One region of the Pseudoselenomonas caprae genome, then DNA from elsewhere that is predicted to be linked to it. Evidence: riboswitches for the same ligand, from Rfam matches in the RefSeq annotation. Region 1 holds a riboswitch; each other region holds the start of a gene.

Region 1 (4,511 bases):
AGCAATCCGGACTCCTGGCAAAGCCAGCTCGTGGCAGCAGGCTTTGCGGTGCGGACGGATATGCGCGGCCTGGGTGAGCATCCAGCCTTCCGGGCACTCTATGCCCAGAAGGTGCGCCAGGCGCTGGCAGCAGTCAAATGGTAAAAGATAAGAGGAATTTTCGGATAACTTTCGGCTATCATATGAATTCGATATAAATATTTTTATTTTTTGAAAATTCCTCTATAATATAAATTAACCAACAGCCCCCAATATAGGCATTATCGTTTAATTTGAATGAGGTGAGTGTATGTCACATCCAGTAACAACGAATCCTTTGATCATCATGCTGATCAACATGACGGTCGTATTCCTGGTTCTGACGGTTTTGGGTCTTGTCATCAATCTGATCCACATCATCGATCCGACGAAACCGAAACAGGAAAAGCAGGAAGAGGCCGCACCCGCACCGGCAGAAGCAGCTGCTGCGCCTGTGGAAAGCGCGCCGGCAGCCGGGACGGCAGCTGCCGAGGAGGGGATTTCCCCGGAGATCGTCGCCGTCATCGCTGCAGCGATTGCCAGCTATGGCTATGGCATGGAGCAGGTTCGTGCGATTCGCCCGTTGCCGCGTGATGCTTGGAAAAATTCCGGCCGTGCACAGATGGCAAACCGGGGCTAAGGCAGGGAAGGAGGAAATATTATGGAACTTTTGAATGCATTTGCCGTTTCCCTGCAGTCGGTTTGGGCTGACAGCGGTTTTTCGGCATTCACCATGGGCAATGGCATCATGATCCTCGTGGGTTTGCTGCTGCTCTATATGGCCATTGTCAAGGAGTTTGAGCCGCTGCTCCTGGGGCCGATCGCCTTCGGCTGCGTGCTGGCAAACTTCCCGCGCACGGGCTTCTTCACGGAGCCGGGCCTTATGCAGGCTATCCACTATGGTATCGCCAATGAGATTTTCCCGCCGCTGATCTTCCTGGGCATCGGTGCGATGACGGACTTCGGCCCGCTGCTCGCCCGCCCGGTTACCCTGCTCCTGGGGGCAGCTGCACAGATCGGTGTCTTCGTCGCCCTCGTCGGCGCAATGCTCCTGGGCTTCAACGTACAGGAAGCTGGCGCTATCGGCATCATCGGTGGTGCTGATGGCCCGACGGCTATCTATCTTTCCATCCAGATGGCACCGCACCTCCTGGGCGCGATTGCCGTAGCCGCTTACTCCTACATGTCGCTGGTTCCGCTGATCCAGCCGCCGATCATGAAGCTCTTGACGTCGCAGAAAGAGCGTGAGGTGGCCATGGAGCAGTTGCGTCCGGTTACGAAGTTCGAGCGTGTCTGCTTCCCAATCGTTGCTGCAATCGTCATCAGCCTGCTGCTGCCGCCAATCGCGTCGCTGCTTGGCTGCTTGATGCTCGGCAACTTGTTCCGTGAGTCCGGCGTCATGGACCGCCTCTCGGATACGGCGCAGAATTCGCTCTGCAACATCGTTACGATTTTCCTCGCAACGGGTACTGGCATGACGATGAATGCCGATGACTTCCTCGTTCCGCAGACGCTCATGATCATCGGCCTTGGCCTTGTGGCTTTCATCGCTGGTACGGCTGGCGGTGTCCTGTTCGGCAAGATCATGTGCCGTGTGTCCGGCTGGAAGATCAACCCGCTGATCGGCTCGGCTGGTGTATCGGCAGTGCCGATGGCAGCACGCGTCAGCCAGGTGGTTGGCATGAAGGCAAAACCGGGCAACTACCTGCTCATGCATGCCATGGGCCCGAACGTTGCTGGCGTCATCGGTACGGCAGTAGCTGCTGGTACGATGCTGGCTATGCTCAAATAAGTTCATAGAATAGGTAAGCCCGCTGATTCAAGATATGAGTCAGCGGGCTTTTGCTTTACCGAATTGCAGGTTTCTGCGTTCTTTCTGATTTCTGCGCTTACGGACACTCTGCAATTTGAACATAAAGGTGCCAGTGCTGTCGATTGACAGGCCGTATGCATCGGTGTAAAATTTGTAAATGGACGGGTGCCGTGAGGCTTAATAGAGAAACCGGTGCGATGCCGGTACGGTCACGCCACTGTAATGCGGAGAATCTCATAATATGTCACTGGCAGTTTGCTGGGAAGGCTTGAGGTTTGATGAGGCAGAGTCAGGAGAACTGCCAGTCTGAAAATCACCGTGAAAGTGCAGGCTTTCGCACCTACGAACGATGGGGAGGGGATTCGGCGTATAGTGGAGTCCCTTCTCTGCGTGGAGAAGGCTTTTTTTATGGTGTAAACCAAGTAGCAGGTGGAGGTTATCAGAAGTATGAGCGGAATTTTTTATGGTATTGGTGTGGGCCCTGGCGATCCGGAGCTCTTGACAATCAAGGCAATCCGTGCCATCGAGAAGGTTGATGTGCTGATTGCACCGAAGACAGAGAAGAAGGATGGCAGTGTGGCGCTTTCGATTGCCAAACCATATCTGAAGAAGGATATCGAGATTGTCTATCAGGTATTCCCGATGGTCAAGGGGTTTGCAGAGAACAATACCGATGCCTGGGAGTCGAATAAGAAGGAAATCCTGGCACTTTTGAAGGCGGGCAAGAATGTGGCTTTCCTGACGCTCGGCGATCCGATGTTTTATAGCACATACATCTATGTTTACCGCTTGCTGGAGCATGAAGATATCGAAATCCAGACAATCCCGGGCATTCCGGCATTTGCGGCAATCGGCAGCCAGATGGGGTATCCGATCGTTGAGGGCGACGATGTGCTTAGCATCGTGCCGGCAACAGCTTCGCCGGAGAAGGTCGAAAAAGCTGTGCAGTCGGCCGATAATGTCGTGCTCATGAAGGTGTACAAGAATTTCGCTGAAATCACGGATATGCTGGCCCGCAACGATATGGCCAAGCAGGCTGTGCTCGTAAGCCGTGCAGGTCTTCCCGATGAACGCATCATCGAGGACATCGAGGCGCATAAAGAGGAAAAACTGAATTACTTATCGACTATCCTGACGCGGAAAAACTAAGCGGGATGGTTGATATATAGAAGGGAAGTTTTCTATCATGAAAAAAATCCTGTTCTTGCTTATGGCGGCACTGGTTATGCTGGCAGCAGGCTGTGGACCGCAGCCTGCTGCCACGGACGGCAGTTCCGCCAAGGCGTATGCGGTCATTACCGATGATTTGGGCCGCGAGGTCGTGCTTCCCCAAAAGCCGAAGCGTATTGTCGTGACCTCAGCATCGTTTTTGGAGCCATTGGAGTCCGTCGATGGCGCAGCATTGGTTGTCGGCCGTCCGGATTCCAAGACCAAGATGCCGGATTACGCCAAGGAGCTCACCAGCGTCGGTAAGGTCTATCAGATTGATGCCGAGAAAGTGCTGGCCTGTGAGCCGGATCTTGTCATTGTCAATAAAGGTATGAACGAGAAGCTCGTCGATGCGCTGGAGAGCAATGGCATCCGTACTTTGGTGCTCGATATGAAGAGCTATGAGGATGTCAAGCGCGAGGTCGGCATTCTGGCGCAGGTGACGGGCGCCAAGGACAAAGGCGACAAGCTGATTGCTGACATGGATGCGAAAATCCAGTCGGTCAAGGATAAGATTCCGCAGGACAAGCGCCGCGTATCTGTCATCCATAGTACAAGCCAGGGCCTTACGGTGCAGCTTGAGGGCAGCATTGCCGGATCGGTGGCGAAGATGCTGGGCTGGGAGAATGTAGCCAGTGGCACGGCACCGCTGGAGAAGAATCCCGATGCAGCACCGTACAGTCTGGAAAATCTCGTCGCCCAGAATCCGGAGCTCATCTTTGTCACAAGCATGGGCAAGCTGGATGCCATCAAGAGCGAGATGGATGCAACGATGAAGGGCAGCCCTGCCTGGCAGTCGGTCGCGGCTGTACGTGAGGGGCGTGTCTACTATTTGCCGCAGGATCTTTTCCTGTTGAGCCCCGGCATCCATTATCCGGAGGCCGTCGAGGCGATGGCCAGATGCGTTTATCCTGAGGTGTTTGCCAAATGAAAAAAATGCCGGCTGAATCGGACCGTCTGGTAAAGCGGCGGATATCACTATTAGTGGTATTTGCCGTTTTGGCATGTCTGGGCGGCATCATCAGCATAATGAAAGGTTCCGTTCCCATTCCATTGGCAGAGATTGCCGCTGCGCTTTTAGGGGACAGTGCTGGCACCCATCAGCAGATCCTGATGAATATCCGTTTGCCACGCACTATCGTTGCCGCCTTTGTCGGCATCAATCTGTCGTTGTCGGGAGCTATCTTGCAGGCCATCATGAAAAATCCGCTGGCTGATCCGCATATCATCGGCATATCATCGGGGGCAGGGCTGGCGGGCATTGTCATCATGCTCGCACTGCCAGAACACAGCTGGCTTATCATGCCAGTGGCGTTTGCTGGAGCGATGGGAGCAGCTATGCTCATCTATCTTCTGGCCTGGAAGAACGGTATCCGGCCAATCCGCATCATCCTGGCGGGCGTCGCTGTGTCAGCCTTTTTCGGCGCAGGGATTTCGGCGATGATGATTTTTTACAGTGACAGGGTCCATA
Region 2 (4,511 bases), on a different contig from region 1:
ACCATCGGCCCGCAGGGCCTTGGTGAGCATCTCCTCCGTCATCGGCTTTTTGACGATCGAGCTGATGGCCATGACATCGCCCGTAGTCTCGGCCATCGTCACGAGCATGACCAGCGTCATGATGAGGCACGATACCGGCTCAAATACCGGCAGGCCAAAGGCAAAGGGCGTCGTGACACCGAGCACCGCCGCTTCGCTGACGGCATGGAAATCCACCATGCCGAAAGCAGCTGCAATCCCCGTGCCGATCACCAGGCCCAGCAGCACTGAAATATGCCCCAGGAATCCCTTGCAGGTGCGGTAGATGAAGAGGATGATTGCCAGCACCGCCAGCGACAGAGCGATGTTTGACGGGTCACAGTAATCAGCAGCCGCAGGATTCGGCCCCGTGATCCAGTTGACCGCTACCGGCAGCAGCGACAGGCCGATGATCGTGATGACCGAGCCCGTGACCACCGGTGGGAAGAACCGCAGCATCTTGCTGAAGAAATTGCTGATGATGAAGCAGGCAATGCCGGCAAAGATAGCCGAGCCATAGACGACCTGCAGGCCAGCTGCTCCGCCGCCATGGGTGTTCGCGATGATGATCATCGGCGTGACCGCCGTAAACGTGCAGCCCTGCACGATCGGCAGCTTCGCACCGATGACACCGCGGATGCTCAATGCCTGCACCAACGTAGCGATCCCGCAGGTGAAGAGATCGGCATTGATGAGATAAATGAGCTGCTCCGTCGAAAGCCCGATGGCCCCGGCAAGTACCAAGGGCACAGCTACCGCACCAGCATACATGGCCAGCACATGCTGAGCCCCGTAGATAAGCGTGCGCAAAAACGGCAGTTTCTGGTCAACCGGATGAATCGCGTTCGTCACAATGAATTCCCCCACAAATTTATTTCTCTACAAACGTAATCTTGCCATCGTCCAGCGAAGCAATGCTTGCCAGAGCCTCAAGGTGATACCCTTTGTCGATGATGCGCTGATGGCCGCGCTGGAAGGCCTTCTCGATGGCAATGCCGATGCCAGCCACCTTCGAGCCTGCCTCCTCAACGATGCTCGCCAGTCCCAGTGCCGCCTCGCCATTGGCCAGGAAATCATCGATGACCAGCACATTCTCACCAGCCGGCAGATACTTCTGCAGCACGATGATCTCTGACGTCTCTTTCTTCGTGAACGAGTAAACCTCATGCGCATAGACCGGCTCATGCATCAGCACCGATTTCTTCTTGCGCGCAAAGACCAGCGGTACGCCGAGCTCCATAGCCGCCATGACACCGATGGCAATGCCCGATGCCTCCACCGTCAGCACACGGTCGATGCCCGCATCGCGGAACAAACGCGCAAACTCCCTGCCCATCGCCAGCGACAGCTCCGGATCGATCTGATGGTTCAAAAACGAATCCACCTTGAGCACGTTGCCCGGCAGGGCAATGCCTTCCTCCTGAATCTTTCTCTCCAGCAGTTCCAAAATAATCGTCCCTCCATGCTAACTAAAAATGCCGACAGTCCGAGCCCCCTAAAAAGGTGCCCAGACGGTCGGCATTTTCCCGAACTGCACGGCCCGTGGTCAATTCCACTGAACCGTCAGCCATGCAGTTTCGTTGCTATCAGATTATACGCTAATTATAAGTATTTATCCCCGCTGCGTCAAGAAAAATGTCCGCGATTTACGGATTTCTTTGCGAAGAATGCACCTAAAAAAGACGCGTGAGCTATGCCCACGCGCCTCGCTTACCATAAAGATGGTCTTATTTTGCCTCCAGTGCATTCCATGCATCGTTTGCACGGGCAACATAAAGGTCACGGATGTTCTTGTTCTCGCCAATGCCATGGATGTAGGCATCCACCTTGAAGCCCTCTTTGACCAGCATGGACTTATGCGAATCTTCCTCATCGCCAGCCATATCGTTGTTGGCATGGTCACCAGCAACCATCATCAGCGGCATCAGCGTAACGTGTTTGATGCCGTTCTTCTTGAGCTTCGGCATAACAGTCTCGAGGGACGGCCAGCCTTCAACCGTATAGACATAGACGTTCTTATAGCCCATCTCATCGATTTTTGCCTGGATGACCGAGTAATACGCATTCGAAATGTTCGGCGTACCATGAGCCATGATCAGGATAGCATCGTCTTTGCCCTGTTTCGGGAACTGGGAGGACAGCGCCTTGATGGTTTCCGTGACATCATCGGCCTGCTCTTCCTGGCCCTGCCAGTACATCAGCGACGTACCGAGCGTCATCTTCTTGAACTGGTTCTTGTAGTTCTGATAAACGCCCATGTCGTAGTTGTACTCCATGCCCGGGATGACATCGAGGGAAACGAGTGCTACGCGGCTGTAACCATCAGCCTTGAGCTGCTCGAGTGCCTCTTCCGGCGTCGGGAACTTGATGCCTTCCTTCTCCTGGACGCGCTTGATGATGATATGGGACGTATAAGCCGTGACAACCTTCACATTCGGATGAGCAGCCTTGATGGCATTGACCGTTGCATCGATGGTCTTAGCGCGCGTATCTTTGAACGTCGTGCCGAAGGTCATGACCACGATGGCGTCCTTATCCGCAAGGTTCTTGAGCTCCGGGTTCTCGTTCTTGAGCACACCGATCTCCGAAGCCGTCTTGAGTGCCATCGTCGGTTTCTTGACCTCCGGGTTCAGCTGATAAGCAGCCTCAGTCTGCGGAGCAGCAAAGCCCCAGGCAGCCGTGCAGGCAAGAGATACAGCCAATGCTTTTTTCCAGTTTTTCATGATGTGAATCCCCCTATTTCTTGGATAAATAGAAAAGGGCCTTTTGGCGCACCAAAAGACCCCTGCTATCCTGTGGTTGGATAGTCAGCAGTCCCCTTCCCATCGCTCGCAGGTGGCTTGACCGGTCAAATGACAAGTCAAAACGGTGACTTTCGGACAGGCAGTTCTTCTGGCTCGGTTCATCGCTCCCCTGCGCCTTCCCAGACATACATCCAGTGGCCATCTTGCAGGTTCGCTCCCCTCACAGCGGCGGGACCGCGCCGGTTTTGACCGGCTTTTCTCTTCGGCTGTCATAGACAGCACCTGTTCCCTGACTATGAAATTATATGCGTGATTTATATCACGGCTTTCATTATAGTGCATCAGAGAAGCGCTGTCAACGGCGGACACACAAAACACCCATCCGCCTCAATCCTCATCGAAGCCAAACAGATGCTTGAGGAAACTCTTCTTGTTGGCCGCATAGAGTTCCCGCGAATAATTGATGTTCTGGGAGCTGTACAGCGGGTTGATGATGTTCTTGCGCGGCAGCCATTCCTCGGAAAAAAGCGGCTTGGTGAATACGATTTCCGCCAGGGACTGGCGGATCTTGGCGATCTGCTTGGAGTCGAGATCCGGCACGATGGCCTTGGACAGCAGCCGCCCGACCTCGACCATCTCCTCTTCCTTTATGCCGCGGGTCGTCGGGATCAGGCTCGACAACCGCAGCGCAGGGATCGTCTTATCATCATCGAAGGTCATGATATTGTCGCATTTAACGATGAAGCCCGCCTGCTTGACCTGCGACAGGAAGGGGCCGCGGTCTTCACAATGCACCTCGGGGGCTACGTATTGGCTGTTCGTCCCATGATAGACGATATTGAGGCCATTGTCCTTGAGGGATTCCATCAGCGCATTGGCATTCTTCAGGCACTGCTGGCAATACTTGCCAAACTCCGGCGTCTCCGCCTCGCGGAATGCGATGCAGAGTGCCGCCAGGACATTCTCCTGCAGATATACATGCCCCGTATTGATGGCAATCTGGTTGAGGCTGTCCACATTCTCGCTGTTCGTAAGGATCACCGCGCTCTGGGGTCCGCGCAGCGTATCATGGGTGTAGAACGTCACCACGTCGGCATGGGGTACCGGCGAATGCATCAATTTCGCGGCTACCAGTCCCACGACCGCACTCATGTCCACCCATAGCACGGCCCCCACGCCATGCGCGATCTGCGCCAGCTTGCGGTAGTTGACATCCTTCGGATAATTCGTCGGCGAGAATATGATCATCTTGGGCCGGCACTCCTGCGCCAGCGCCTCGATATGGCGGTAATCCAGATGCTGCGTCTCCGGCTCGATGCTGTATTTCACGAAATTGTACTTCATATCCTCGGTATAGCAGTATTCCCGCTTGCGCAGGTTGAAGGACATGATGGTATCGCCAGTGTTGACGAAATTGTGGAAGACGATCTGCGACGCTGCGACCAGATTGTTGATGCGCACGATGGCCGCCTCGCTGCCAAACAACCGCTTCGCGCGCTCGATGGCCAGGGACTCCAGCCGGCTGCACGTCACCACATCGTGATAGTCCATATAGGTATTGCTGAGCAGGCTGCCCTTCAGATATGAGCAGAAGGGCGAGGCATAGTTCTCGTTCGGCAGCAGGGACAGCGTATAGCGCTGCGTCTTCAGTTCCATCTGGATAAAATCGAAGAGCTCGGGGTCAAACGCCTCAATGCCCCGGATTATCTTTTCGCGTTCCATGTATATTCCTCCTCGCTTACAAGGCTA
Region 3 (4,511 bases), on a different contig from region 1:
CATATCCACGTCCCCGGACTGCAAGGCCATGGCCCGGGTATTGGGATCATCGATGCTCGGGATCTCCACCGTCTCAAACGGCACCTCACCAGCCCAATAGTTGGGATTCTTCTTCATGACAGCTTTTTCTTTGACAAAGGACTCTACCATATACGGGCCAGTACAGATGGGGCCTTCCTTGGCAAAATCACGGCCAGCCTCGGCCTTCGTATCCACCACGATGAACAATGGATCTGCCAGGAAGCCCATGAGATTCGGCATCGGTTTTTCCGTCGTGATGATAAGATTCTGCCCTTCGGCCCGGATTTCCTTATACTTGAAGAATGTCTCCGCACGATTGTTCTTGGCAAAAACGCGTTCCAGTGATGCCTTGACAGCCTCGGCCGTCAGTTCATCCCCATTGGAGAATTTCACGCCATCACGGATCTTGATGGTCCATGTCAGATGGTCGTCACTGATTGACCATTTCTCCGCCAGCCACGGCTGCACATTCATCTTCTCATCAAACTTTGTCAGGCACTCACCCAGACCATAGCGCATGACTACCCAGCCAAAATAGTTCTGCGTCGGCTCCAGGGTATCAGCAAAATTCGTCACACCAACCTTCAGTATGCCCTTCTGCACCGACTCATTGCCAGCCGTACTACCGCAGCCAGCAATCAGCGCAGCAGCGGCAATCCCGCACAAACCCACGCTTACAGCCCGCCAAAGTTTCTTCATTCTGCTTTTTTCCATGAAAATATCATCCTCTCCACAACATGACTAAATCACATCTCAGTTCTGACGCGGATCCAAAACATCGCGCAAACTGTCTCCCCACAGGTTGAACACCGCAACTACCAAAAAGATAGCCAAGCCTGGATAAACCATCAACCACGGTGCCGATTGGATATATTGCCGCCCCTCATTGAGCATTAATCCCCACTCTGGTATTGGCGGCTGAGCCCCAAAGCCCAAAAACGACAGCCCTGCAATCTCCATCATCATCGTGCCGATATCCATCGCCGCCGTGATGACTACCAGCGGCAACGTATTCGGCAGGATATGGCGCCACAAGATCATCGGCGTCCGCGTGCCGCTGAGACGGGCCGCCAGCACAAAATCCTGCTGCCGGAGCTTGAGCACCAGACTGCGCACCAGGCGCGCATATTTCGCCCAGCTTACCACCAGCAGCGCCATGATGGTATTGATGATACTGCCACCAAGTATTCCCGCAATGGCAATCGCCAGCACAATCCCAGGGAATGACAGCATCATATCCGCCAGCCGCATGAAGACCATCTCCACACGGCCGCCAAAATAACCGGCCAATGTGCCTACCAGCGACCCCGTCAAAGCCACCAGTACCACCAGGCAGAGCGTCATAAACAACGACGTCTGCGTGCCGCAGATGATCCGCGAAAAAATATCGCGGCCCAGCTTATCCGTCCCCAGCCAATGCTCAGCCGACGATGGCTGCAAGGCCAGCTGCATATTGCTGGCCAGCGGATCTTGCGGTGTCAGGTAAGGAGCAAACAATGCCACCAGCACGATAAGTGACACCAGCGCCGTATAAAAGGAAAACAACTTGTGCTCCCAAATAAGCGTCATCTTCGTACCTCCCTTCTAAGGCGCGGATTCAGATAAGTATACGACAGATCGACCAAAAAATTGATGGACATATAGACCAGGGAAATCCAAAGGACAAAGCCCTCGATAAGCGGATAATCACGCATCGTGATAGCCCGCACCGCCATGTTGCCGATCCCCGGCCATGAAAATACGATTTCGACTACGGCTACACCGCCTAGCAGCCACCCCATCGACATCCCCAACAACGTGATCAATGGCAACATCGCATTGGGCAGGACATGTTTCCAAAGGATTGCCATCTCCGACAATCCCCGAGCCCTGATTCCCGTGACATAGTCTTGATTCAGTTCTTCCAATACCACCGTACGGACCTGCCGCATGTATTTCGATGACATATAGATTGCCAGTGTCAAAGCAGGCAGCACGATTCCCGCCGCCGTGACTTCCGACTGCGCAATGGGAAACAGGCGCAGCTTCAAACCGAATACATATAGCAGCAACAATCCCAGCCAAAAACTTGGCATCGATACACCGATAAAGGACAACCCCCGCACGAGATGGTCTGGCAGCCTGTTCCGCTTCACAGCCGATAAGATCCCCAGCGGCAGCGAAATCAGCACCACTAGGACCATCGTGACAAATGCCAGAAGCAACGTCCCTTTGAACCCCTCCAGCAATTTTGCTGTAACCGGTTTCTTCGCAGAGTAAGACATACCCATATTTCCCTGCAAAACACCAGCCGCCCAATTCCCATACTGGACCAGGAACGGCTTATCGAGCCCCAGCTCATGCCGCGTCTGAGCCAGCGTCTCCTCCGACACGATCGTATCCGAAGCTTCCAGCAGCATCGAAGCCGGATCACCAGGTGCCAGCCAGGTCAGGCAAAAAGTCAGGAAGCTGACACCAATGACCGTCACCACCATCTGCAAAAGGCGGCTCCCATATGATTGCAACCACAACATCTCCCTCTCACCTCCACAAACAGATAAAAACCAATGTCACTGAACTCTTATCCATAAACAGCGTCCCTCTTCTCCCTTCCCCGCCCGCACACCGGACAGGCATAAAAAAAACCTGTCTGCAAAATGCAGACAGGCCAGGAATATCCAGAGCACGAATCTCCTCCGAAAATCCCCTCCCTATCGCTCGCAGGTCAAACGGTGATTGTCAATCAGGCAGTTCTCCTGGCTCCAGTTCATCATGATTGCTGCGCCTTCCCAAGAAAATCATTCCTCAGTGACCGGGATACCCTCAAAAGTGGCATCCACGAAGCAGCATCACTCGCTGTTACAGTGGCGGGACCGCGCCGGACTTTACCGGCTTCCCTATTAAGTCTTGCGACACCTGATCCATACTTTATGATATTGCATATCATATGCAAAAATATGCGAAAACATTGTAATTATACCATTTTCTGAACTGCGTGTCAAAACTAGACAAATTCCCTAAACCGCTTAAAAATTATGTTTTTATCCCCCCGGGGAGCTTCACACCCCCATTAATATTTTTTATAATAAAACTAATCGTAAGATATATTCCATTCACTAATCCAGAGGCTCAACTGTTTTAGCTGGAATGTATATGCAGAGAATAACTTCCCGTTTGTCTACTGCAATATATAGGCGCCGTGCATCAGTATGATTATTATCAATGGATACGATGCACGGCGTCTTATTTCCCTATTTTTCGTGTTATAATGGAAAAACAACGAATACTTCAGCAACCATCCGAGGCTAGACTATGAACAGGAAAAACTTGCTTGACCAGTTGGCTCATACCCATACCCTCGCCTTCGAAGACTTCATCGATCTGCTTGCACACCAAGATGAAGAATTGCAGGCATACGCAGCCGGACTGGCCGTCAAAACAACACAGTGCTATTACGGCAACAAGGTTTTCAGCCGCGGCCTGATCGAATTCACGAACATCTGCCAAAACAACTGCTATTACTGCGGCATCCGTGCCAGCAATGAAAACGTCCAGCGGTACCGGCTGAGTGATGAACAGATCCTGCAATGTGCCGCCACCGGCTATGAACTGGGCTTCCGCACCTTCGTCCTGCAAGGCGGCGAGGATCCCTACTACACCGACGACAGGATCTGCCATCTGGTGCAGCAGCTCAAGTACAAACATCCCGATTGCGCCATCACCTTGTCCATTGGCGAAAAGAGCCCAGAAAGCTATAAGCGCTACCGGCAGGCAGGGGCCGAGCGCTACCTTCTGCGCCATGAAACCGCAACGCCTGCGCATTACCATAAGCTCCACCCGCCGTCCATGAGTGCCGAAAACCGCTACGGCTGTCTCCGCACCTTGAAAGCGCTCGGTTTCCAGACGGGCGCCGGCTTCATGGTCGGCTCACCATGGCAGACATCGGAAGATCTGGCCCGCGACCTCATCTTCCTCCACGAGCTTCAGCCGGAGATGGTAGGCATCGGCCCCTTCATCCCCGCCGCAGGAACACCGTTTGCCCAGCAGCCAGCCGGCACCTTAGACCAGACGCTGTTCCTGCTGAGCCTCATCCGGCTGCTGCTGCCAGAAGTGCTGCTGCCAGCCACCACGGCCTTGGGCACGATCGATCCCCGCGGCCGCGAAAAGGGCATCCTGGCTGGTGCCAACGTAGTCATGCCCAACCTTTCCCCCCGGAACGTCCGGGCAAAATACCAGCTCTACGACAACAAGATCTGCACTGGGGAAGAAGCTGCTGAATGCATTGTCTGCCTAACCAAACGAATGAAATCCGTCGGCCGTGAGCTGGCCGTCGACCGGGGCGACAATGTCCGCTATATGAAAATGAAGGAGGAACCATACTGTGTATAATCCCAAATCGAGCAAAGCCGCAGAATTCATCGACCACGAGGAAATCCTCGCCTCCCTTGAATATGCTGACCAAAACAAGAACAATGCTGAACTCATCGATTCCATCCTCGCGAAAGCCAAGG
Region 4 (4,511 bases), on a different contig from region 1:
GCCCTTGGCGATGGTGAAGTTGATATGACGCAGTACGGGCTCACCTTCGTAGGCATAGCAGACATCAACAAAGCGGATCATAGGATAACCTCCAGACGCAGGAAAAGATAAAGATAACCGAAAAGAATCAGGATGAGCAGAGTGTCGCCGCGGCAGAACGCCATGCGGCGGGCTGGCAGGTATTCGCCGGTGAAGCAGCGGCAGGTCATCGCCTCATACATGTCGGCTGACATTTTCTGCGAGCGCAGCAGCAGCGTGCCCAGGATGCCGCCGATGGCCTGCTGCTTATGCGGGTTGCTGCCGACGGAGCGCAGCTTGAGCGCTGTCAGCATATCGCTGGCAATCTCGCCGAGCAGGATGATATAGCGCAGCGTCGTGTCCAAGAGAAAGATGACCGTTTGCGGCACGTGGAAGGCACGCAGGGCCGCCGTGATGTCGTTCCCCGGCAGGAAGGCCCGCAGGCTGGCCAGGGCGGTGACGGATAGGAAGGTCTTGGCCGGCAGCAGCAGGACGAGCGGGCCGCTGCCGAGCCAGAGGGCGGGCAGGATGAGCAGCAGGGTGAAGAGTGCGGCGGCAAAGGCCGTCTGGAGTGCCTGCCACAGCATATGCCCTGGCAGCAGGCAGAGCACGACAAGGGTGAGTGCCAGCTGGCAGAGCAGGAAGGCCGCGGTGTGGGCGGCTGCGCAGCATAGCAGCCAGAAGAACAGGAAACAGAGCGCGCACGGAGCCGAGACGGAACGGCTCCCAGCGGCGCATTGCTGACGGAGGGTGAGCAGCACGGTCAGTACACGCAAAAGAGACCGGGAGATGAAATAGTCCCGGTCCCGATTTGGCTGATAGTGTTCTTCCTGTGTTGCCCATGGAGGAAGTTTCAACATGCAATAAGCCCCTTAGTGTTTGGCGATGGATGTGTCATAATCGGTTGGCGCGTGGAAGAAGGAGGCGAAGGCCTTGAAGGCGAGCACCAGGAGCGCTGTGCCGATGATGGCGGACAGGATATAGCCGAAGGATTCGGGCAGGCCGGCGATGGCATAGTCGGGGAACAGGGCGTCAAAGGTGAAGCCATCCTCCATGCCAGCTGGCGTATAGCCAAGTGCAGAGCCGAGGAAATCCTGCTCAGCGAGCTCCTCGGGGTCCCATTCCCCCCAGGCGGTACCCGTGGCGAGCAGCCCCAGCGGCGTGCCGAGGATCAGCAGACCGAGAAGGCCGTAGACAGCCTTGCTGCCCTGGGACTCGTGGCCATCTGTTGCCAGAAGCGCGGGAGAAGCCTGCTTCAGGAAGGCCAGGATGGCTGTGGTGAAGACGACCTCTGCAAGACCGAAAAGCGTCAGGTGGCCGGCCATCATCGCGGGGATGGAAACCGACAGCGGATACGGGCAATAGAGGGCATGGCCTGCTGCGTCCGTGAAGAGCAGCGGCTGGAGGCCGAACTCGATGGCCGCACAAAGGGCGGCGAGATTGATGCCGGCATATGCACCGATGCCGGCGGCAGCGAGATCATGCTGCGGCATTGCTTTCTTCAGGAGCTGATAGATGGCCCAGCCGGCAAACGGCATGACAAATGCCATGTTGAAGCAGTTGGCACCGAAAGCCAGCAGTCCGCCGTCGCCGAAGAAGAGCGCCTGCACGAACAGGGCGACGCTGACGGCAAGGCAGGCAGACCAAGGGCCGAACAGGATGGCCAGCAGCACGGCGCCGACGGCGTGACCAGTCGTGCCGCCGGGAAGCGGCAGGTTGAACATCATGCCAAGGAACGAAAAGGCCGCGCCAATTCCCAGCAGCGGCATTTTTTCCTTGGGAATTTCCTGTTTGACTTTCTGCACGGCCAGCCACCAGACCGGTGCCATGGCAGCACCGAAGACGGCGCAGGTGGACGGGCTCAGATAATTTTCTGGAATGTGCATACTATCACTCCTAACATTAAATAAGAAAGAAATAAGACCTCAATATGATTACAGTTTAAAGTATTTCCGCGAGATTTGTAAGCCCTAGGGGGATGTGATTTCGACCTGTGATTTTTTTCGCGAAAATTTGACAATTAGTCCAAACAATAGTAAAATAAATATCAGTTAAAACAGAATATCGCGATTGGATCAGGTGTCGCAAGACTTAATAGGGAAGCCGGTAAAATCCGGCGCGGTCCCGCCACTGTAACAGCGAGCGACTCCGCAGATATGTCACTGGAGAGGGAAAAAGCCTCTTTGGGAAGGCGCGGAGGAGCGATGAACTGGAGCCAGGAGAACTGCCTGATTGACGATCACCGTTTGACCTGCGAGCGATGGGGATGGGGATCTTGGACGATTTAGTTTAGAAAGAGTCAGGCTTTTACCTGACCGTTAGAACTGAATGTTTTTCAAGATGAGCCTATTTCCGCATGCAGCAGGGAATGGGCTCATTGTGGTATGTATTCTCGCTGTTCTTGACTTTAGGCGAAAGGTTTTTCCTCATGGAATCTTCTGTGGGGAAGAAATTGCTCATACATTTCATTCAGTTCTATGTATTGGCTGCCTTTGTTGCAGCAAGGGTCTCGATTTGTGGAAGGATCGAGACCCTTCTTTTTTTGCCTGGGCGGATGAAATGGAGCATATATTATTCTACCTTTAAAGGGGGAAATGTATATGAGTAATGAAACAAAGACACAGGCAGAGTCGGAACTCGACCTGCAGGCCATTCTGAAGAAGGCCGAGCAGCAGACCGAGTTCCCCGATGTCCCGCTCGACGAATTCACGCCGCCGACGTACGAAGAGTGGAAGGAGAACTGTATCACGCTCCTGAAGGGAGCACCCTTTGAGAAGAAGATGTTCACCAAGACCTACGAGGGAATCACCTTTGACCCGATGTACTTCCGCAATACCACCGAGGAAATCCTTCCACGCACGTCTTTCCCCGGCATGGATGATTTCCTGCGCGGCTCCCGTCCCAATGGCTATATCAAGTCGCCTTGGGGGATCGCCCAGGCCTGCGATGAGACGATGCCTGCGGAGAACAATGAGCTGCTGAAATACGAGCTGGAAAAAGGCTCGACAATCTATCATATCAAACTTGACCAGTCAACCTTGACCGGTCAGGATGCACGCGAGGCGGAAAAGCCGGGCGATGAGGGCTGCAGCGTAACGACGCTGGACGATATGCATGTACTGCTCGATGGACTCAAGCTCGACGAGCAGCCGCTCTACCTCTATGCCGGCCAGACAGCACTGCCGTTGCTGTCGATGGTGGCGGCTGTGCGCCGGGCATCGGGGAAAGACATGCAGGCGGTCTGCGGCTTTATCGGTGCTGATCCCATTGGCGAGCTGGCCGAGCGGGGAACCCTGTCGGCAACGCTCAGCGACCGCTATGATGAGCTGGCGGAGTGTGCGAAATGGGCTATCGCCAATGCGCCGGAGCTGCGCACGATTATGGTCCGCAGCGATGTCTACAGCCGCGGCGGTGCCAATGATATCCAGGAGGCATCCTATACGATTGACACGGCAGTCACTTATTTGCGGGAGATGCAAAAACGGGGCCTTTCGATTGATGAGGCGGCCAGCCAGATCATGTTCGGTTTTTCGATGGGGGCCAATTTCTTCCTGCAGATTGCGAAGCTCCGCGCGATGCGGCCCATCTGGGCGCAGATCATCGCGGCCTTTGGCGGCAGTACCGAGTCCCAGCGCATGCATGTCCATGCCCGGCCGGCATTGTTCTTCAAGACGGTCTATGATCCCTATGTTAATATGCTGCGCAACACGACAGAAATCTTTTCGGGGGTTGTCGGCGGTATCGATTCGTTTGAGAATGCACCGTTTGATGAGCCGATTCGCAAGGGCGACGTGTTCTCGCGCCGCATTGCGCGTAACGTGCAGATTATCCTGCAGGAAGAGTTCGGTCTCTTGCAGCCAATCGATCCGGCCGGTGGTTCGTGGGCGGTGGAGTCGCTGACGAAACAGGTCAAGGAAAAGATCTGGGAGGCCTTCCAGACGGTGGAGGGTGCAGGCGGTATTGTCGAGGCGCTGAAGGCTGGCAAGCCGCAGCAGGCCATCGGCGAGGTGCTGGCTGAGCGGTTCAAGAATGCCGAGCTCAGGCGCGACCGCATTGTCGGTAACAATATGTACCCGAATATGACGGAGAAACTTCTCGACCCGCGCACCGAGGATTGGGCCGAAAATAAAAAAGCGCGTACCGAGGCCATCGAAGCGTATCTGGCGGATATCGACGGCAAGTATCGCGCGGAGAAACTCGAGGCCCTGTCGAAAGCTCAAACAGACCGGGTGACGGCAGCTATCGCGGCTGCCGAGGCTGGGGCAACTCTGCCGGAGCTTTGGGCAGCACTGCCAAAGACTGGTGAGGCGCCAAGTGTCGAGAAAATCACGCCGCACCGCTGGAGTGAACGCTTTGAGGGCCTGCGTCACCGCACGGAAAAATACGCAGCCGACAAGGGGGATAACGTGCGCATTTTCCTGGCGAATATGGGGCCGATTCCGCAGCATAAGGCAAGGGCGGACTTTACCACAGGCTTTTTGCAGGTCGGGGCT

The links. A riboswitch is a leader RNA that binds a small molecule or an ion and turns the genes downstream of it on or off. The one in region 1 is predicted to bind cobalamin.
Region 2: it holds a riboswitch for cobalamin, as region 1 does, so the genes downstream of both, FZ041_RS03625 (sirohydrochlorin cobaltochelatase) here and cobI (precorrin-2 C(20)-methyltransferase) in region 1, are expected to answer to the same signal.
Region 3: it holds a riboswitch for cobalamin, as region 1 does, so the genes downstream of both, nikB (nickel ABC transporter permease) here and cobI (precorrin-2 C(20)-methyltransferase) in region 1, are expected to answer to the same signal.
Region 4: it holds a riboswitch for cobalamin, as region 1 does, so the genes downstream of both, FZ041_RS10830 (methylmalonyl-CoA mutase family protein) here and cobI (precorrin-2 C(20)-methyltransferase) in region 1, are expected to answer to the same signal.

Annotation. Positions count from the first base shown of each region.
Region 1 covers NZ_VTOZ01000027.1:18,118-22,628, forward strand. Annotated here, with positions in the region: gene FZ041_RS11460 (sirohydrochlorin cobaltochelatase) at 1-144, shown strand, start outside; gene FZ041_RS11465 (OadG family protein) at 290-658, shown strand; gene FZ041_RS11470 (sodium ion-translocating decarboxylase subunit beta) at 680-1,810, shown strand; cobalamin riboswitch at 1,978-2,151, shown strand; gene cobI (precorrin-2 C(20)-methyltransferase) at 2,279-2,980, shown strand; gene FZ041_RS11480 (ABC transporter substrate-binding protein) at 3,018-3,971, shown strand; gene FZ041_RS11485 (FecCD family ABC transporter permease) at 3,968-4,511, shown strand, end outside.
Region 2 covers NZ_VTOZ01000005.1:78,644-83,154, reverse strand. Annotated here, with positions in the region: gene FZ041_RS03635 (nucleobase:cation symporter-2 family protein) at 1-870, opposite strand, end outside; gene FZ041_RS03630 (xanthine phosphoribosyltransferase) at 890-1,465, opposite strand; ZMP/ZTP riboswitch at 1,517-1,599, opposite strand; gene FZ041_RS03625 (sirohydrochlorin cobaltochelatase) at 1,746-2,741, opposite strand; cobalamin riboswitch at 2,884-3,063, opposite strand; gene FZ041_RS03620 (PLP-dependent aminotransferase family protein) at 3,150-4,484, opposite strand.
Region 3 covers NZ_VTOZ01000035.1:521-5,031, forward strand. Annotated here, with positions in the region: partial or broken gene FZ041_RS12850 (ABC transporter substrate-binding protein) at 1-720, opposite strand, end outside; gene nikC (nickel transporter permease) at 775-1,590, opposite strand; gene nikB (nickel ABC transporter permease) at 1,587-2,495, opposite strand; cobalamin riboswitch at 2,730-2,935, opposite strand; gene hydE ([FeFe] hydrogenase H-cluster radical SAM maturase HydE) at 3,313-4,389, shown strand; gene hydG ([FeFe] hydrogenase H-cluster radical SAM maturase HydG) at 4,382-4,511, shown strand, end outside.
Region 4 covers NZ_VTOZ01000024.1:17,948-22,458, forward strand. Annotated here, with positions in the region: gene FZ041_RS10815 (energy-coupling factor ABC transporter ATP-binding protein) at 1-81, opposite strand, end outside; gene FZ041_RS10820 (energy-coupling factor transporter transmembrane component T) at 78-878, opposite strand; gene cbiM (cobalt transporter CbiM) at 891-1,904, opposite strand; cobalamin riboswitch at 2,079-2,264, shown strand; gene FZ041_RS10830 (methylmalonyl-CoA mutase family protein) at 2,619-4,511, shown strand, end outside.